One region of the Hydrogenophaga sp. RAC07 genome, then DNA from elsewhere that is predicted to be linked to it. Evidence: predicted binding sites of a transcription regulator. Region 1 holds the regulator's gene; each other region holds the start of a gene.
What was found. Region 1 encodes LexA, which represses DNA repair genes until DNA is damaged. Its sites were predicted from a motif close to ACTGTATNNNNATACAGT; they were not measured.
Positions count from the first base shown of each region.

Region 2: the regulator LexA is predicted to act here: its motif matches at 1,709-1,726, upstream of imuA (translesion DNA synthesis-associated protein ImuA).
Region 3: the regulator LexA is predicted to act here: its motif matches at 2,064-2,081, upstream of recA (recombinase RecA).

Region 1 covers NZ_CP016449.1:1,929,980-1,936,798, forward strand. Annotated here, with positions in the region: gene BSY239_RS09015 (hypothetical protein) at 1-180, opposite strand, end outside; gene BSY239_RS09020 (asparaginase) at 182-1,153, opposite strand; gene lexA (transcriptional repressor LexA) at 1,273-1,950, shown strand; gene BSY239_RS09030 (hypothetical protein) at 2,086-2,460, shown strand; gene BSY239_RS09035 (D-2-hydroxyacid dehydrogenase family protein) at 2,570-3,577, shown strand; gene BSY239_RS09040 (type IV pilus assembly protein FimV) at 3,634-5,721, opposite strand; gene BSY239_RS09045 (3-hydroxyacyl-CoA dehydrogenase) at 5,885-6,819, shown strand, end outside.
Region 2 covers NZ_CP016449.1:1,433,629-1,440,447, forward strand. Annotated here, with positions in the region: gene BSY239_RS06715 (Bug family tripartite tricarboxylate transporter substrate binding protein) at 1-155, shown strand, start outside; gene BSY239_RS06720 (NAD(P)-binding protein) at 159-1,598, opposite strand; gene imuA (translesion DNA synthesis-associated protein ImuA) at 1,765-2,613, shown strand; gene BSY239_RS06730 (Y-family DNA polymerase) at 2,561-3,862, shown strand; gene BSY239_RS06735 (error-prone DNA polymerase) at 3,978-6,819, shown strand, end outside.
Region 3 covers NZ_CP016449.1:4,413,586-4,420,404, forward strand. Annotated here, with positions in the region: gene BSY239_RS20625 (sensor histidine kinase) at 1-620, opposite strand, end outside; gene BSY239_RS20630 (response regulator) at 673-1,347, opposite strand; gene BSY239_RS20635 (MarR family winged helix-turn-helix transcriptional regulator) at 1,473-2,000, opposite strand; gene recA (recombinase RecA) at 2,136-3,251, shown strand; gene recX (recombination regulator RecX) at 3,325-3,786, shown strand; gene BSY239_RS20650 (MFS transporter) at 3,790-5,313, opposite strand; gene argC (N-acetyl-gamma-glutamyl-phosphate reductase) at 5,421-6,332, opposite strand; gene sucC (ADP-forming succinate--CoA ligase subunit beta) at 6,524-6,819, shown strand, end outside.

The sequences.
Region 1 (6,819 bases):
CCCGATGCCCACCAAGCCCAGGCTCAACCGCGCCAGTGGTTCGATAGGCAGGGTCGACGCCCAACCGAACACGCGCATCTCCAGCAACACCAGGTTACCCAGGATCAAGGCCACACCGATCAGGTGCACCACCTCCAGCATGGGATACGCCCAAGGGTGGGCGCCGAGTGCCTCCAGCACCTCAGGCCTCCAGCAACTGCAACGCCAGCGCCAGGCGCGCTTTCACAGGCGACAGGCCGGCCGAATCCGGCAACGGCTGGCCCGGGTGTGGCACCACGCGACCGTGCGCGCAGCGGCTGGCCACCACCACCTCGACGCCGCTGGCCTGTGCCTGTTTCAACGCTGCCAGCAGATCGTCGTGCACGGTGCCGTTGCCGGTGCCGGCCACCACGATGCCGCGCAGCGGCTCCGCGGCGGCGGTTTGGCCCAGCAAAGCGCGCACCACCTCCCCATCGGCATTGGCGTGACTGAAGATCAGCTCCACGCGCGGCAGCGCGGCGGCGCCCTTCAGTCGTCGCAGCGCTGCGGCGTCGAAGGCGCCCTCGGGCACCGCCTGAGGCCAGGGCCTGAACACGCGCAACTGCGCCTCTTCCACACAACCGAGCTCGCCCGCGTCACCCGAGTCGAACGGGTCTGTTCTGTAGGGATGCACCTTGGCCACGTCGATCGCACCGTGAATTCGACCAGCGCACACCACCACCACGCCACGGGCCTCAGGATGCAACGCCACCGCCACCGCATCGCTCAGGTTCTGCGGCCCGTCGGGCACCAGCGCCGTGGCCGGCCGCATCGCACACGTGAGCACCACCGGCTTGGATGGTTTCAGCACGGTCTGCAACAGAAAGGCGGTCTCCTCGATCGTGTCGGTGCCGTGGGTGATCACGATACCGGCCACCTCGGGCCGATCGAGGTGCTCAGCCACCCGCGCGGCGAGCGCATGCCACACGCTCAGCACCATGTCCTTGCTGTTGATCTGCGCCACCTGCTCCACGTCCAGCGGACAAGTCGCCAGGGCGGGCACCATGGCCACGAGCTCGCTCACCGCCACCTGCCCGGCCACATAGCCCACGTTGTCGTTCGCCCGGTTGGCGCGTCCGGCAATCGTGCCGCCCGTGCCCAAAACCACGAGGCGGCGCGCCTGGTTTGCATTCACCACTTGCCAAGTCCTTTGAACTGGTTAAAAATACAGCCACTGGATAAGAAAACAGTGACCCGCCGTTCGGATACCCCGCCCGGTGAGGCATACACCCCGAAGAGGTCCACATGCTCGACATGCCCGCCACCACGCCCAAGCTCACCGCCCGGCAGCAGCAGATTCTGGAGCTCATCCAGACCGCCATTGCCCGCACCGGTTCGCCGCCCACGCGGGCTGAAATTGCCAGCGAACTCGGCTTCAAGTCGGCCAACGCGGCCGAGGAGCACTTGCAGGCCCTGGCACGCAAAGGGGTCATCGAACTGGTCAGCGGCACCTCGCGCGGCATTCGCCTGCGCAGCGAAGATCTCCGCTCCATCAACGATTCGCGCGGGCGCCAGCTTACACTCCCGCTCCCCAGCCTGGCCCAGCTCATGCTCCCCCTGATTGGCCGCGTGGCCGCCGGCTCACCCATCCTGGCGCAAGAGCATGTGGACCAGACCTACCACGTCGAGCGCAGCCTGTTCCAGCGCGAGCCCGACTACCTGCTCAAGGTGCGCGGCATGTCCATGCGCGACGTCGGCATCATCGACGGCGACCTGCTGGCCGTGAAGTCTGCCAAGGAAGCCAAGAACGGCCAGATCGTGGTGGCCCGCCTGGGTGACGATGTGACCGTCAAGCGGTTCATGCGCCGCCAAAACGTCATCGAGCTTCACGCCGAGAACCCCGACTACAAGACCATCGTGGTCGAGCCCGGCGAACCGTTTGAAATCGAAGGCCTCGCGGTCGGCCTCATCCGCAACAGTTTCCAACTCTGACCCCTCGGGTCACGTTGCCTCAGCAGGTGGCGGGCGTTTGGTCCGACGGGCGTACCGCTCGTCTTTGGACACATCCCTGCGTTGGCGACTTCCTTGCAATCCTGCCTGTGTTCAACCCCTCGTCTGGAGTTTCGCATGGGAAAAATCTTCAATACCAACACGTGGCGCGCCCCTCTGCAGCTGATCGACTGCTGGCTGCCGCTTCCGTCCGACCGTCCGGCCCGTCCGGCCGCTTCGTTCATGGCGGCCAAAGCCGTGCAACGTTTTGCGCGAGCCGGTTGGCTCAACCGAGAGGCGGCGAACGGGCCTGCCATGCAGGCGAGGCAGCCGGTCGCGACCCAGGCGGGTTCACCTCCCGCATGCCGCGTGAGAGTACTGCGCCAGGCCGAAGCCCACCGAACCCAGAGCCGGGACATGCGCCTGGTCATCTCCGGCCCCATTGGCGATGTGTGCGCGGAGCTTGATCGGCTCGCGGCACTGGAGCAGGCCTCCATGGCACGCGCTGCCTGATCCACGCGACCCGGCCGGGCACTGCAGCGGCGAGGCTTCGTTCAGCGCAGGGCACGAACGGCCCGGGCCCAGGTCGCGAGGGAAAAAGTGGCGAAGGCACAATAGGCGCATGAATATTGTGATTCTTGACGACTATCAGGACGCGGTTCGCAAGCTGAAGTGCGCGGAGAAACTGGAGCCTTATCCGGCCAAGGTGTTCACGAACACGGTCAAGGGCGTGGGTCAGTTGTCGGTGCGGCTCAGAGATGCCGACGTATTGGTTCTGATCCGCGAACGCACCCAGATCTCGCGCCAGCTCATCGAAAAGCTGCCCCGCCTCAAGCTGATTGCGCAGACCGGACGCGCAGGCAGTCACCTCGATGTGGCGGCCTGCACGGAGCGCGGCATTGCGGTGGCCGAGGGTGTGGGTTCGCCCGTGTCAACGGCCGAGCTCACCTGGGCCTTGATCATGGCGTCGATGCGGCGCATTCCGCAGTACGTCTCCAACCTCAAACACGGAGCCTGGCAGCAAGCGGGGCTGAAATCGTCGGCCATGCCGATCAACTTTGGTGTGGGCATGGTGCTGCGCGGCAAGACACTGGGCCTGTGGGGCTATGGCCGAATCGGCCAACTGGTCGCGGGTTACGGGCGCGCTTTCGGCATGCAGGTGGTGGTCTGGGGCAGCGAAGCCTCGCGCGCCCGGGTGGTGGCCGATGGCTTTGAAGCCGCGGAAAGTCGCGAGGCGTTTTTTGCTTCGGCCGATGTGCTGTCGCTGCACTTGCGCCTGAGCGAAACAAGCGCCGGATGTGTCACGCTGGAAGACCTCGGCCGCATGAAACCCACGTCCCTGCTGGTCAACACCTCGCGTGCGGAGCTGATCGAGCCGGAGGCCTTGCTCGCTGCGCTCAACCGAGGTCGCCCCGGCATGGCCGCAGTCGATGTTTTTGAATCGGAGCCGATTCTTCAAGGGCATGCCTTGTTGCGGCTGGAGAACTGCATCTGCACGCCCCACATCGGGTATGTGGAGCAGGACAGCTATGAGCAGTATTTCGCCTCGGCCTTCGACAACGTGGTCAATTTCATCAAGGGAACGCCGACCAACATCGTGAACCCTGGCGCACTTCAAGTCCGCCGGTAGAAGCAGCTCCCAATGAAAAAAGAACGCCGCATCAGCGGCGTTCTTTTCTTTGGGGTTCAGCTTTTGGATCCGCGTCGGCCTTCAGGTTTTCCGTCGTCGGCCAGGTCCGGCGGCGGATCGAAGTCGATCACCTCGAAGTCGATGAAGTTGTCCTCGCCGGGCTGGATGTCGAAGTCTGCAGGTTGTGTGAGCTTGGCCGACGCCTCTACCGCCACATTCACGTCGGGCAGTGACGCTTCAAACCGGGCCATCTCGGAAAGATCGTCCAGGTTGATGTCCAGGCCGAGCCGGGAAGACGCAGGTGGCATCTCGCCCAGACCCATGGGCTGGGTGTGCTGGTGGTCCGGTGCCGCGGCCGGCTGTCTGCTCACGACTGGAGCGACCTTGCCAGCAGCCTTCAATGGCTGCATGGCCGTGTGCTGAAAGTCACTGTTCGCGCGTGGCGCGCTGCCGTCGCGCTGGATGAGGTCCTTGGCGATCGCGTGCAGCATGAGCAGCTCACGGTAAGCCTCCAGATCGAACACCTCGGTGCTGCTGTCGGTGGAGTCGCGGAAGATCGACTGTTCGATCAGATCAAGCACCCGCGGCTGCGGCCAGAGGGCCTGGATGCGGCTGAATGCGGTTTCGTACGACTCCAGCCCCAGGCCCCGCTGCGAATAGCTGTCGAACGGCGGCGCGCCGGCGTTGAACACATGGTTGAACTCGTCGCGCAGGCTCTCGTAGTCCTGGCGGCGCCCGAGACGGTGGTAAATGTGGAACAGGTCGAGGTAGGTCAGTGCACTGGGTTCGTGGCTTTCGGTGAGGTGGTCCTTGAGCACCTGGATGGCCTGCTCGTCCTCCCCCAACGACACGAAGAAATCGGCCTGCTGCTGCACGTCGAACAGCTCTTCGGTGGCCACGGAGCGTGACACGCCGATGGCGCTGGTTGAAAATTCACGCCGGTCGCGGGCAGCAATGGGGCTCTCCGCCAACGACGTTGCCGGCATGGGCTGGGTCACTGCAGGCCTGCCCGAGCGGTCGTCCAGCCCATCAAAGGAAGAGTCCTGGTCCAGATCGAAATCCAGGTCGACATCCGGGCCATCGCCCCTCGGCGTCAACGGGGTCAAGTCGGACGATTTTCCGGCGACGGGATCGTCGCCATCCAGAGGAACGCGCACCGTCTTCTCTTCATCCTCCGGCGCCCACCAGGCCCGCGAGGCCTCGGAGCCCTGCACCACCACCTCTTGCCGCCGCCGCCACACCATCAAAACCGCCAACAGGGCCAACAGCAGGCATGCGCCCAGCAGGTAGACCAACCAGTTCTGGAACCGTTGAGCCTGCGATTGTTCAAGCTGGGCATTGAGGTCGCCCAAGGCGGCCTGGGACCGGGTCTGTTCCTCGCGAAGTTTTGCCACCTCGGATTCGAGCGCAGCGAGCTTCTGCGCATCGCGCAGGATGTCTTCCGGAGTGGCGTTGATGCTTTTCCAGAGTTGCACGGCGGCTGCGCGCGTTTCTTCAGAAGTGCTGGGTTCGCTCAGCAGCAGGGGGGAGAGTTTGAGCGTGGGGTCGCGTTCGATGCCGGTGGTCAGGTCGATCGGATCCAGCTGCAGCCTCGGTACAGGGGGCGCTGCAGGTGGCTTGGACGGCGCGCGGCGAACCACCGAAGGCGGCCGGCTTGCCGGGGCGGCTGCACGTGCAGGCGTTGAAGGTCTAGCCTGTGAAGCAGCAGAAACGGGCGCGGCAGCACCGCCACCCGATGCCGACGAAGAAGCCGCACCGGAAGCGCCGGGCGCCACGGTCACACGAGGCAGCGCCGAGGGATCCGCAGCCGCAGCCGCCGCCACCGCCGGGGCTGCCGAAGGCTGCGAGGCAGCGGTCAGGGGCTCATTGACCAGATCGGCGAGCAAGACAAAGCGGCGCGTGAACTGGGTGCCGCAACCGGCTTTGACGTAGAGGGTGACGAAGGGCTCGTTGACCGGCAAACTGGACTGCACCCGCACCGAAGATTCAACGTCGGGCGTGGTGCGCTGGGGCGACGTGCGAACCAGGTTGGCCGCAACCTGGGTATCGCCGTAAAACACATCGGTCTGAATGCACAGATTGCTCAGGTCTTCGCCCGGGGCGAGCAAAACCTGAACGCGAACGTCCAGCGGGCGGCCGATCATGGCAGCACCACTGTGCCGACCCAAGGTGACGGCAGAACTGCTCAAGGCAGTTGATAGCAAAATACAACCTGTCCAGTACTTGCGCACGCCAGATTTCCTTCTTTCGTTCGTTGGTTGATTCTGTCATAGCTCCAGAAGCTCTCATTCCAAATACAACACACTTATGCACCCGATCTTTCAGAACACCGGCGTTGTAGGCACCGGCGCCATGGGCCGCGGCATTGCACAAATGGCCGCTCAGGCCGGCAGCCAGGTCTGGTTGTTTGATGTTCAGGCCGGCGCGGCCCAGGCCGCGCGTGACGCACTGCACGCCACCTGGCAAACGTTGGTGAACAAGAACAAGATGACGGCCGAGCAGATGCAGGCCTGCCTGGACCGGCTCAAGCTCGCCGATGCCCTGGGTGATCTCGCACCTTGCGATCTGGTGATCGAGGCCATCGTCGAGCGGCTCGACGTCAAGCAGCGTCTCTTCGCCGAACTCGAAGGCATCGTCGGACCGGAGGCGGTTCTGGCCACCAACACCTCATCGCTGTCGGTCACGGCGATTGCCGCGCAGCTCAAACGCCCCGCACAACTGGCCGGATTCCACTTCTTCAACCCGGTACCGTTGATGCGCGTGGTGGAAGTCATTGCCGGTCTGAAAACCAGCGCTTCGGTGTGCCAGCGGCTGACCGACTTCACCCGCCAGTTCGGCCACACGCCCGTGACCGCGCAGGACACGCCCGGCTTCATCGTGAACCACGCCGGGCGTGGCTATGGCACCGAAGCATTGCGGGTGGTGGGCGAGCGTGTGGCGGACTTCGCCACCATCGACCGCATCCTGAAAGACCAGATGGGGTTTCGTCTTGGTCCGTTCGAGCTGATGGACCTCACTGCGCTGGACGTTTCGCACCCGGTGATGGAATCGATTTACCACCAGTACTTTGAAGAACCCCGCTACCGCCCCAGTGTGATCACCGCACAGAGGCTGGCCGGCGGCGTGGTGGGCAAGAAGGTGGGCGAAGGCTTCTACGCGTACGACAAAGGCTTGGCCCAGGTGCCGGCCGAGCCCTCCGTGCCGGCAGTGGCCGAGATGCCGCCGGTGTGGGTGTCGCCCAA
Region 2 (6,819 bases), 500 kb from region 1:
ACAAGGCGGTGGCCGAGCTGGCCAAAACGGGTGCGTTCACCACGCTGGGCATCTTGCCGGTGATTGAGAGCTCGGAACAGTTCCGCAAGTACATCGCTGCCGACGTGTCGCGCAGCGCCGAACTGCTCAAGGAGTCGGGCTTCAAGCCGGAATGACCGTCAGCACCGTGGGTCCGGTCCAGCCGCTGATCCGGCCATGAGCCGTTTCACATTGCCCACCGCCGCCATCGCCTGCTGACGCAGCTCGGCCACGATGGCGTTTTTTTCTGTGTCTGCAGGGTCGATGCTGGCCGTCATCTTGCCGAAGCCGTCGAGGCGGCTTTCGCGCATCCAGTGGCGCAGGGGCTTGTCCTGGCTCCAGCGCATCTGGTTGGCCAGGCTGACCAGGGTGGACTGGACGTAGCCGCCCACGTTGCGCGGAAAGGGCACAGGGGTGCACAGCGCGTTCTTCGTTGCGTCGTCGTCGTAGTGCGCTTCCACATACGCGCACACGGCGCTGCTGAAGGTCACCAGCGGGGCACGCACGAGCTGGGGCACGATCTTGCCAGGCTGGAAGATGGGTTCGCTGTCGCGCATCTCCACGGCGGAGGCGGTGCAGTTGATGCAGAGCGTGTTGTCGGCCAGGGCCTCGCGGCCTTGTTCGAGCACGAGCGCATCCCGCTCGATGGCCAACACACGGCCCTTGCGGATCACGTGCTGGATCTGCCGCAGCACCTGCACCTCGCCTTCGGAGAGCGTGGCGTAGTGAAACATGCGGGGCGTGTGCTGCGTGTCGATGCGCAGCATCTGGCCGCTGGCCTCCAGGCGCTCGAACAGGTCGGTCACGCTGGTGGCTTCGGCCAATGCCTTCATCTGCGCCAGTTGCCCGCCCATCGAGTGTTTGAAGAACGCTTCGCCGGGTTGCGTGGTGAGCCGGTTCACCACCCACGAGTCGCGCGGCATCACCCAGCTGATGGCGTCCTGCGGCACACCGCATTCGAGCAGCCAAACGGCCGTGTCCATGGCCGTCTTGCCGGCGCCCAGAATGCAGAAGCGGGCAGGGCGCTCGGCAGCGCTTTGCCAGAGCTGGGTGAGCTGCGTGGGTGTGACGAGGCGAACACCCTCGGCCACGCTGAACTTCGGCTTTGTGGTGGCGGGCACGCTGGGGCTGAAGTGGCGCGCGTCCACCAGTTTCCTGCGCACGCTGATGCCGGACCCCGCGCCCGAGAGCAGGGAGGTCACGCGGGCGGTGCCGGCGTCCAGGCCCTCGAAGCGGCTCATGGGGAGGTAGCGCACACGGCCGCTGGGCAGCAGTATCTGGTGCATCACCTGCTGGAAATAACCGCTCACCTCGGCGCCGCTGGCCAGTTCGTGCAGGCCGGCGTTGTGGCCCACCGTGTCCTGGCGACCGGTGCCCAGCGCGAGCGAGTTCACCCCATAAAAGGCCGAGGGCTGGTGCAGTGAGACAAAGGGGTAGGCGTCGTTCCAATGGCCGCCGGGCTGACCATGCATGTCCACCAGGGTGATGTGCGCATCGCTCTCCTGCAGCAGCGTGTCGGCAAAGGCCAGGCCGGTGGCGCCTGCGCCCACGATGAGGTAGTCGGTGTCGTGCACGGCCATGGCGCTGCCCTTGAAGTGGTGCCCGCATCGTGAGGGGCTTGGGCGGTGGCGGCAATGGGGGCAAACCATGCGGGTTGTGTTGCCGCTGGACACCGACCGGCCTTTCATATACTGTACAGACATACAGTATTTATCGGCCTTCCCAACCCCACCCGAACACCCCGCCATGCATCCCGCCCTCGACTGGCAGGAGGACGACCTGTCTTCCGCGCTGATGTTTTCAACCCCGCCCGACCCGCCGCGCCCGGCACGTCCAGTGCGCCTGCCCGGTGAATTGCCCATGGCCGTGGCCGCCGCCATCTGGCGCGGCGACCAGCTGGGTGGCCCGGTCTCGGCCGTGCTGTCCAGCGGCTTCGAGGCACTGGACGCGCAACTGCCCGGCGGCGGCTGGCCCTGCCACGGCGTCATTGAAATCCTGGCCTCGCAGAGCGGCATGCTGGAGTGGCGCCTGCTCGGGCCGGCGCTGCGCCAGGTGTGTGCCGCCGGCCGCGCGGTGGTGGTGGTGGGGCCGCCCAAGGCGCCGCACCTGCCGGGCCTGCGCTTCGAGGGCATCGACGAGCGCCACCTGGTCTGGGTGCGGGCCGACACGGCGGCCGAGCGCCTGTGGTCGGCCGAACAACTCATCAAGGCCAACGCCTGCGGTGCGCTGGTGGTGTGGCTGCCGCAGGCGCGGTCTGAGCAGGTGCGCCGCCTGCAGGTGCTGGCCGCCAGTTGCGAAGGCCCGGTGTTTTTGTGCCGCCCCAGCGCGGCGGCGCGCGAATCGTCGGCCGCGCCGTTGCGGCTGCAGGCCCGCGTGGGGCTTGATTGGGAACTGCAGCTGGACATCTTCAAACGCAAGGGTCCGCCGCTGCAGGACACGCTGCGCCTGGGCTCGGTGCCCGGCGGCCTGCGCGCCATCCTCACGCCGCGGCTGCGTTTCCCCAGCCGTCTGTTGCCCTCCGATCTGTCCCGAGAGGCCGACCATGTTGTGGTCAGCACTCCTGCTCCCGACCGCCCCCACCGCGCCGTCCACTGAGGCGGCGCGCCGGGCCGTGGCCACCTGGGCGTTGCAGTTCACGCCCCGCGTGGCGCTGGCCGACGGTGCGGTGCTCATGGAGGTGGCGGGGAGCGTGCGCCTGTTTGGCGGCAAACGCGCGTTGCGCGACCGCGTGGTGGCCGAGAGCGCCGACGTGGGTGTGACCCAGGTGGCCTGGGCGGCCAACAGCCTGGCCGCGCTGGCGCTGGCGCGCGCGGGGCTGGAGAACGGTTTCAGGCAAGCGCTGCCGCTGCTGCTCGATGCCTTGCCCATGCAGGTGTTGAGCGCGGTGCACCCGCATCTCACCACGCTCGCGCACATCGGCTGCCGCACGCTGGGCGACGTGCGCGCGTTGCCGCGGGGTGGGGTGGGGCGGCGGTTCGACAAGCACTTGCTGCAGGCGATCGACCAGGCCTACGGCGCCGAGCCCGAGGCCCATGTGTGGGTGGCGCTGCCCGAGCGGTTCGAGGAGCGGCTGGAGCTCATGGCGCGCGTGGAGCAGGCGCCGGCCCTGCTGTGGGGCGCGCGGCGTTTGCTGCTGGTCATGAGCGGCTGGCTGGCGGCGCGGCGCGCGGGTGTCACGGCCTTCACGCTGCGCTGGGCGCACGACGCCATGCGCGCACGCGACGCGGGCGAGGGCGGCGAGATCACGGTGCGCACGGCCGAGCCCACGCGCGACACCGAACACCTCTGCCGCCTGCTGGCCGAGCACCTGGCCCATGTGCAGCTGCTCGCGCCCGTGGGCGACCTGCACCTGCTGGCCACCGACGTGCAGCCGCTGGTGGAGCGCAGCGCCTCGCTGCTGCCCGACACCGTGCGCCAGGGCGAGACGCTGCACCTGGTGCTGGAGCGCCTGGCCGCGCGCCTGGGGCCGGGGCGCGTGTTGCGCCCGGTGGTGTTGCAAGACCACCGCCAGGAATGGATGTGCCGCTGGCAGAGCGCACCCGAGCCGCTGCCGCGCAAGCCGGCACCCGACACCGGCATGCCACAACCCACCTTTGTGTTGCCCGAGCCCTTGAGGCTGCTGGTGCGCGGCAACCGGCCGATCTACCAGGGCGAGTTGCAACTGCTCGCGGGCCCGCAGCGGGTGGAGGGCGGCTGGTGGGACCGGGTGGATGGGGCGAGCAACACGCGCAACGTGGTGCGGGATTACTGGGTGGCGCTGTCGGCGAAGGCGGGGGTGTTGTGGATCTTCCAGACGCGGCTGGAAGAAACGCCCGCGTGGTATTTGCATGGACATTTCGCATGAGGTGGGCCCCCATCCCAGCCTTCCCCCAGAGGGGGAAGGAGCAAGACGTTGCTCAGGCGTGCGTGTCTGACCCCTTCCCCCCCTGGGGGAAGGTTGGGATGGGGGCTCCCCGGCCATGAAGCTGCCCGACTACGCCGAGCTGCGCTGCATCTCCAACTTCACCTTCCTGCGCGGCGCCAGCCACGCCGAAGAGCTGGTGGAGCGCGCCCAGGCGCTGGGCTACCGCGCGCTCGCGCTGGTGGACGAATGTTCCCTGGCGGGGGTGGTGCGGGCCCACGTGGCCGCCAAAAAACACGGCCTGCCGCTGCTGGTGGGCAGCCAGTTCCGGGTGCAGTGCGACACACCCTTCACCCTCATCGTGCTGGCCTGCAACCTCAACGGTTACGGCAACCTGTGCGAGTTCATCACACATCTGCGGCGCACGTCGCCCAAGGGCAGCTACCACCTCACGCTGGACGCCATCCGCGCCGAAGCGCTGGCCGATTGCGTGGTGATCGCCGTGCCCGATCGCGACAGCGCGCAGGACCCGATGGACACCACAGCGCGCTGGCTGCTGCAGCATTTCATCGGCCGCTGCTGGCTGGGTGTGACGCAGTTGCGCCGGCTCGACGACGAGATGCTGCTGCACAAGCTGCGCCAGAGCAGCGCACTCACCGCCGTGCCGCTGGTGGCCGTGGGCGATGTGCACATGCACGTGCGCTCGCGCAAGCCGCTGCAGGACGTGCTCACCGCCACGCGCATCGGCCAGCCGCTGAGCGCCTGCGGCCTGGCGCTGCAGCCCAATGCCGAGCAGCACCTGCGCTCGCGCCTCACGCTGGGCCGGTGTTACCCGCCCGAGCTGCTGGCCGAAACACTCGCCGTGGCGGCGCGCTGCGCGTTTTCGCTCGACGAGCTGCGCTACCAGTACCCCAGCGAGGTGGTGCCCGAGGTGCAGACGCCGTCGTCCTGGCTGCGGCAACTGACCCTGGAGGGTGCGGCCTGGCGCTGGCCGCAGGGCACACCGCCGCGGTTCGCGAAGCAGATCGAGCACGAACTCGAACTGATCGCCGACATGCGGTACGAGCACTACTTTCTGACGGTCAACGACATCGTGACCTTCGCGCGCTCCAAAGACATCTTGTGCCAGGGGCGGGGCTCGGCGGCCAACAGCGTGGTGTGTTACTGCCTGGGCATCACCGCGGTGGACCCCGAGCGCACCAACCTCCTGTTCGAGCGTTTCATCTCGCGCGAGCGCAACGAGCCGCCCGACATCGACGTGGACTTTGAACACGAGCGGCGCGAGGAGGTCATCCAGTACCTCTACAGCAAGTACGGCCGTGAACGCGCCGCGCTCACCGCCACCGTCATCAGTTACCGCCCGCGCAGCGCCCTGCGCGACGTAGGCAAGGCCCTGGGCTTTGCCGACGGCGCGCTCGATGTATTGAGCAAGAGCACACGCTGGTGGGACGGCCAAGCGATCGAGCCCGAGCGTTTGCTGGAAGCCGGGCTCGACCCCGAGGATCTGGCGGTGCGCCAGCTGCTGCAGCTCACCACGCAGCTCATGGGTTTTCCGCGCCACCTCTCGCAGCACACCGGCGGCTTCGTGCTCACCCAGCTGCCGCTCTCGCGCCTGGTGCCGATCGAGAACGCCAGCATGAAAGACCGCACCGTGATCGAGTGGGACAAGGACGACCTCGACGCCCTGGGCTTGCTCAAGGTGGACGTGCTGGCCCTGGGCATGCTCACCGCCATCCGCAAGGCCCTGACACTCATCAGCGCGAAGCTGGGCCGTACCGTCACGCTGCAGGACATTCCCGAAGGCGACGGGCCCACCTACGACATGATCTGCGCCGCCGACACCGTGGGCGTGTTCCAGATCGAGAGCCGCGCGCAGATGAGCATGCTGCCGCGCCTCCAACCGCGCTGTTATTACGACCTGGTGATCGAGGTCGCGCTGGTGCGCCCCGGCCCCATCCAGGGCGGCGCGGTGCACCCGTATCTGGACCGCCGGCAAGGCAAGCTGCCGGTGAGCTACCCGGGCCCGCGCGACGGCGCCGACCTGCGCGAAGCGCTGGGCCGCACGCTGGGCATTCCCATCTTCCAGGAGCAGTGCATGCAGATCGCGGTGTTGGCGGCGGGCTTTACACCCGGCGAGGCCGACGCCCTGCGCCGCGCCATGGCGGCGTGGAAACGCGGCGGCAACCTGCAGCAGTACGAACGCCGCCTGGTCGACGGCATGACCGCGCGCGGCTACGAGGCCGAATTCGCCCAAAGCGTGTTTGAACAGATCAAGGGCTTTTCCAGCTACGGCTTTCCCGAGAGCCACGCCGCCAGCTTTGCGCTGCTGGTCTACGTGAGCTGCTGGATCAAGCACCACCACCCCGCCGAGTTCCTGGTGGCCATGCTCAACAGCCAGCCGCTGGGTTTCTACACCCCCAGCCAGCTGGTGCAGGACGCCAAGCGCCATGGGGTGGAGGTGCGGCCGGTGGACGTGGTGCACAGCGACTGGGATTGCACGCTGGAAGGGTCTGACCCCCTCTCCCTCTGGGAGAGGGTTGGGGTGAGGGCCCGCCCGCCAACCATGCCTGTTGTCCGCCTGGGCTTGCGTCTGATCTCGGGCTTGAAGCGTGAAGCCGCCGATCGCCTGGTGAATGCGCGAGCAAAAAAACCCTTCACCACCACACAAGACCTCGCCCGCCGAGCGAACCTCGACCAACCGCAAATGAAACTGCTCGCCGCTGCTGATGCGCTGACAGGCCTGAGCGGCCACCGCCGCCAGCAGGTGTGGGACGCCGCCGCACTCCGGACCGCACCCGCGCTGATGAAGGACGCCCCGATCGACGAAGCCCCGCTGGCCCTGCCCGAAGCGCCCGAAGGCGAAGCCATCGTGTGGGACTACGACAGCCTGGGCCTGACCCTGCGCCGCCACCCGCTGGCGCTGCTGCGGCCACAACTCACGAAACGCCGGCTCATGAGCG
Region 3 (6,819 bases), 2.2 Mb from region 1:
GCGCGGATGCGCTGCTCCAGTTCGTTGAGCGGGCGGATGCCGCGCACCAGCGCCAGCCACACCAGCAGCACCGCCAGCGGCAGGATCACGAACTGAGGCACCATCACGCCCTTGACGATCTCGGCGGCCAGGGTGGAGCGTTTGCCTTTGGTCTCGGCCACCTGCATCAGCACCAGGCGCTGCGGGTCGTTGCGCGCCAGCCAGGTGTAGGCCACCCGCACCTCGTCGTCGCGCACCACGTCGTCGCGCAGCATCACCCGCCCGGGCTCCGGCGTTTCGTTGTCGCGCGGCGGCGGGAAATCCATCTCGCCGCTGATGAGCGTGCCGCGGGGATCGAGCACCTGGTAGTACACGAGGTCGCTGTCGTCGGCGCGCAGCAGGTCGCGCGCCTGTGCGTTGAGCTTGAAGGTGATCTGGTCGTTTTCCCGCACCACAAACTGGGTGAGCGCCTGCAGGTTGAACTCGAGCGCGCGGTCGAACGGCTTGCTGGCAATGCCCTGCGCGACGAACCAGGTCAGCACCAATGACAACGGCCACAGCAGCAGCAGCGGCGTGAGCATCCAGTCCAGGATTTCGCCGAACAGGCTGCGCTGTTCGCGCTGGAACAGCCCGAAGGGCATCGGCGCCGACCGGCTTCCCACCGGTGGCAGCGGCTCACTGAAGACCCGGCCGTCAGCTGGCGATTTTTTCAAGGCAGTAGCCCAGGCCGCGCACCGTGGCGATGCGGATCGGACCTTTTTCGATCTTCTTGCGCAGCCGGTGGATGTAGACCTCGATCGCGTTGTTGCTCACCTCTTCGCCCCACTCGCACAAGCGCTCGACCAGCTGGTCCTTGCTCACCAGACGCCCGGCGCGCTGCAGCAGCACTTCGAGCAAACCCAGCTCGCGCGCCGAGAGCTCGACCATCTTGCCGTCGATGGTGGCCACGCGGCCGGCCTGGTCGTATTCGAGTGGGCCGTGGCGGATGGTGTTGGTGCTGCCGCCCATGCCGCGGCGGGTGAGTGCGCGCACGCGTGCCTCCAACTCTTGCAGCGAAAACGGCTTGGCCATGTAGTCGTCGGCGCCATAGTCCAGGCCCTTCACGCGTTCTTCGATGCTGTCGGCCGCGGTGAGCACCAGCACCGGCAGCGCAGAGCCGCGCGAGCGCAGCCGCTTGAGCACCTCCAGGCCGTGCAGCTTCGGCAACCCGAGGTCGAGGATCAACAGGTCGAACTCGTTGTTGGTCATGAGCGCGGCGTCGGCCTCGCTGCCGCTGGACACGTGGTCCACCGCAGCGCCGGCCGCGCGCAGGCTGCGCAACAGGCCGTCGGCCAGGACCTGGTCGTCTTCTGCAATCAGGATGCGCATGGTGAAGTCTCCTGGGCTGCTCGGGCAGCGTTGTTATGGGGCCGCGGCGCGTGGGCGGGCGGCATTCAGGCCGGATTCATTTTAGGTCGCATACCCCGCGTTGCAGCCGGTTGATTGGCAGGGTTTCACCGGGCTGGCACGGCTGCACGGGCACCGGGCGCCTCCGACCCATAGGCCTCCAGGCCCAGCGCCACCACCGTGGCCACCGCGTCGCCCACCTGCGATCGGAACTCGGTTTCTGCCTGCGCCACCGCCGTGCGGAACGCCTCCAGCCAGAGCAGTCCGGTGTCGGTGAACACGATGCGTCGCGCGCGGGCGTCGCGTGGGTCGGGCTCGCGCCGCACCAGCCCCCAGGCCTCGCACTGGGTCACCAGGTCGCCCATGGCCTGTTTGCTCATGCCGGCCTGGTGCGCCAGCTCGGTCAGGCGCGAGCCGTGCAGGCCGAGGTGGCGCGTGATGTGGATGTGGGCCGCGCCCACCTGCGCGCGCGCGGCCAGGTGCGAGAGCGCCAGCGGCACGTTGACGTCGTGCGCCATCAGGCTGAGCACACGCTCGTCGAAGCGGCGCAGCGCCAGGCCCATCAGCCGACCGAGGTGGCCGCCGCGCCAGCGGTCGTCGGGTTCGGCGGGGGATTCGGGGGTGTTGTCGATCATGGGCGAATGGTAAGGCAAACTGACCAAATATCGGGTTGTTTGATTTCAATGCGCCTGTAAACTGCTGTTCAAGCATCCAGCCTGTACACAACCACACAGGTCTTGCCAACCCTTCCAACCAGCCCAGGAGCCCCCATGGACGCAGCCGTCAAGCCCAATCCCCTCAACAGCGAAAAAGCCAAGGCCTTGCAGGTCGCGCTGGCCCAGATCGAAAAGCAGTTCGGCAAGGGCACCATCATGCGACTGGGCGAAGGCGAGGTGATCGAGGACATCCAGGTGGTGTCCACCGGCTCGCTCGGCCTGGACATCGCGCTCGGCGTCGGCGGCCTGCCGCGCGGCCGCGTGGTGGAAATCTATGGCCCGGAATCGTCGGGCAAGACCACGCTGACGCTGCAGGTGATCGCCGAAATGCAGAAGCTCGGCGGCCAGTGCGCGTTTGTCGACGCCGAACACGCGCTGGACATCCAGTACGCGCAGAAGCTCGGCGTGAACCTGCAGGACCTGCTGATTTCCCAGCCCGACACCGGCGAACAGGCGCTCGAGATCGTCGACAGCCTGGTGCGCTCCGGCGCGGTCGACCTGATCGTGGTGGACTCGGTCGCCGCGCTCACGCCCAAGGCCGAACTCGAAGGCGAGATGGGCGATTCGCTGCCCGGCCTGCAGGCCCGCCTGATGAGCCAGGCGCTGCGCAAGCTCACCGCGCACATCAAGAAGACCAACTGCATGGTCATCTTCATCAACCAGATCCGCATGAAGATCGGTGTGATGTTCGGCAGCCCCGAAACCACCACCGGCGGCAACGCGCTGAAGTTCTACGCCTCGGTACGCCTGGACATCCGCCGCACCGGCACGATCAAGAAGGGCGACGACGCGATCGGCAACGAGACCAAGGTCAAGGTCGTCAAGAACAAGGTCGCGCCGCCCTTCAAGACGGCCGAGTTCGACATCCTGTTCGGTGAAGGCATCAGCCGCGAAGGCGAGATCCTGGACCTGGGCGTGGTGCACCGCGTGGTCGAGAAGTCGGGCGCCTGGTACGCCTACAACGGCGAAAAGATCGGACAGGGCCGCGACAACTCGCGCGAATTCCTGCGCGAGAACCCCGAGTTGCGCGTCGAGATCGAGAACAAGGTACGCACCGAGTTGGGCGTGCCGCTGCTGCCGGTGGACGAAGCGCCGGCGCCGGCCAAAGGCGGCAAGGCTGCAAAAGCCGCTGCCAAGGCCGAAGCCAACACCGCCCCGCTGGCCGAGTGAGAGCAGCACTCACGGCCTCGGCCGTGAGCGAGTGACACCATGAGCCCCCACGCTCCCCGGCGAAGGTCCCGACATGGGCTTTGACCAGATATCCCTGAAGGGCCGGGCGCTGCGCCTGCTTTCAGGCCGCGAACACTCGAAGGCCGAGTTGCTGCGCAAGCTGCGCCCGCATGAAACCGAACCGGGCGAGTTGGCCCGGGCGCTGGACGAGCTGGAGGCCAAGGGTTTCATCAGCGAGCAGCGCGTGATCGAGTCGGTGGTGCACCGGCGCTCGGTCAAGCTGGGCGCATCACGCGTGCGCCAGGAGTTGCAGGCCAAGGGCCTGGACCCGCAGGCCGTGGCTGACGCGGTGGCCGGTCTGCAGGGATCCGAAGAAGCGCGCGCGCGCGAGGTGTGGCGCAAGAAGTTCGGCGAGCCGCCCCGCGACGCGGCCGAACACGGCAAGCAGATGCGCTTTCTGCTCACGCGGGGTTTCGGCGCCGACGTGGTGCGGCGCGTGGTGCGCGGCGCGCCCGGTCTGGACGCCGACGACTGAGCTTCAACCGCGCAAGGCGGGCGTGCGCAGCATCCGCCAGGCCAGCAGCGCGCTGGCCACCATGATCCCCGTGCCCAGCAGCGCGGCCGCTTGAAACCCGTCCACAAAGGCCGATCGCGCTGCGTGGCGCAAAGCCTCTGCCATGGCCGCGGGCAAGCCGTCGGCCACGGTGAGTGCACCTCCCAGCGTGTGAACGCCGGCCATGGTGTCGGCCGGAACCTGCCCCGACATGCCGGCCCGGTACAGGCTGGTGGCCAGGCTGCCGAAGACCGCAATGCCCAGCGCACCCGAGAGCTCCGAGCTGGTTTCCGACAGCGCCGACGCGGCGCCCGCGCGCTCGGGTGGTGCCGAGCCGATCACGATGTCGTTGCCCAGCGTGAACACCGGGGCCATGCCCAGTCCCATGAGCACCATGCCGCCGATCAGCCACGCCAGCCCGTGGGGAGCGTCCACCATCGCCATGGCGGCAAAGCCGACGGCGGCCACCGTGAGCCCGGCGATCATGGTTTGCGGAGCGCCGAGCCGCTGTGCAATCGCGGGCGTGAGCATCGATCCCGCCACGAACGACAGCGCCCACGGCACGGTGCACAGGCCCGCGACCAGCGGCGAGAGACCCAGCACCAGCTGCAGGTGTTGCGACACGAAGATGTACACCCCGAACATCGCGAACGAGGTGAGCGCGTAGGTGCAGATCGCCGCGGCGAAGCGGGGCTGGCCAAAGAGCTTCAGGTCCAGCAGCGGGTAAGCAATGCGGCGCTGGCGGCGCACAAAGGCAACGCCCGCCGCCAGGCCGAGCGCAGCGGCCAGCAGGGTTGTGAGACCCGGTTGCCCTTCGGCTGCCTGCTTGAGGGCGAACACACCACCGAGCACCGCGGCCATCGACAGTGCCACGCTGCCCAGGTCGAGCCGACCGGCCTGCGGGTCGCGGTATTCGGGCAGCAGAAAGGGCCCGACCGCGAGCAACAGCAGCATCACCGGCACCGCGGCCCAGAAGATCGCGGGCCACGCAAAGTATTGAAGGATCACACCGCCCACCAGCGGCCCGATGGCGCCGCCCACCGAGTAGCTGGAAATCCAGATGCCGATGGCCACGCGCCGCTCGCGCTCGTCGCGGAACATGTTGGAGATCAGCGAGAGCGTGGAAGGTGCCAGCGTCGCACCGGCGATGCCGAGCAGGGCACGCGTGGCGATCAGGGCGTGGGCCGTGGTGGACAAGGCGGCGGCCACCGAGGCCGAGGCGAACGCGGCCGCGCCGATGAGCAACATGCGCCGGCGCCCCAGCTTGTCGCCCAGCGTGCCCATCGTGATGAGAAAGCCCGCGACCATGAAGCCGTAGATGTCGATGATCCACAGCAGCTGCGCTGCGGTGGGTTGAAGGTCGGCGCTGATGGCGGGCAGGGCCAGGTTGAGCACCGTGAGGTCCATCGCGTACACCAGACACGGCAGGGCGATCACGCCCAGGGCGACCCATTCGCGGCGCGTGGCCTTGGGCGGCGCCATGGCAGGAAGTTGCGGTGCAGCGGTCATGCGAAGAGTCCCCGGCGTTCGTTGAGCGCGGCTCCCCGCAACAAAGCGGAAGCCTGTGCACCCACGACGATCGCAGGCCCCGTCTTTCGACAGCCTGCGCGGGCGCGCTACAGGCCCAGCATCAGCTGGAGGTTTTGCACCGCAGCGCCGCTGGCGCCCTTGCCCAGGTTGTCCAGCCGCGCCACCACCAGGGCATGGTGTGCCGCGTCGTTGCCGAACACGCGGATCTCCAGCTTGTTGGTGTCGTTCAGCGCCAGTGCGTCGAGCTTGCCGCTTTCGGTGGCGGGCTCGACGCTCACCCACTCGCTGCCGGCGTAGTGTTTGGCATAGACGGCGTGCAGGTCGGCCAGCGTCGGTTGACCCGGCAAGGTGTCCAGGTGCAGGGGCAGCTCGACCAGCATGCCCTGCTCGAAGTTGCCCACCGCCGGGATGAAGATCGGGCGACGCGTGAGGCCGGTGTAGGCCATGATTTCCGGGATGTGCTTGTGTTGCAGACCGAGCGCATAGAGCTCGTAGGCCGGTGCTTCACTCTTCTGGTAGGCCTCGATCATGGTGCGGCCACCACCCGAATAGCCGCTGACGGCGGGCAGGCAGACCGGGTGATCGGCGGGCAGCACGCCGGCATCGATCAGGGGGCGCAGCATGGCGATGGCGCCGCTGGCGTAACAGCCCGGGTTGGCCACGCGCCTGGCATTCACCACGGCCTGGCGTTGATCGGCTGCGAGCTCGGGGAAACCGAACACCCAGCCCGGAGCCGTGCGGTGCGCGGTGGAGGCGTCGATGATCTTGGGCTGGTGGCCGACCATCGCGTCGATCATGGCCACCGACTCGCGCGCGGCGTCGTCGTGCAGGCACAGAATGACCAGATCCACCTGGGCCATCAATTCGCGTTTGGCGGCCGGGTCCTTGCGGTGCTCGGGGGCGATGCTCACCACCTCGATGGCGGGCATGCGCTGCAGCCGCTCGCGAATCTGGAGTCCGGTGGTGCCGGCTTCGCCGTCGATGAAAACCTTGGCCATGGCTGGTCCGCCTTGTCAGTGTGGGTTCAGGAGAGCGTCCAACAATCGTGCCTGCTGGCGGTTCGCCGTGCGCGATTTTGGTGCAATGCACCATGATACAGTTACCGGTTGCTGTGTTTTCAGCGCCACTCTTTCGACCACCCGATGCGGATCGGTCGACGATCCCTCTACCCATTCCTGAGAGAGTCCTCATGAAGATCCACGAATACCAAGGCAAGGAAATCTTGCGCCAGTTTGGTGTGCCGGTGCCCCGCGGCATCCCCGCTTTCACGGTGCAGGAGGCGGTCGAAGCTGCCCAGAAACTGGGCGGCCCCGTGTGGGTGGTCAAGGCCCAGATCCACGCCGGTGGCCGTGGCAAAGGTGGTGGCGTGAAAGTGGCCAAGACCGTTGAAGACGTCAAGCGCATCTCGGGCGAGATCCTGGGCATGCAGCTCAAGACCCACCAGACCGGCCCCGAAGGTCAGAAGGTGCGTCGCCTCTACATTGA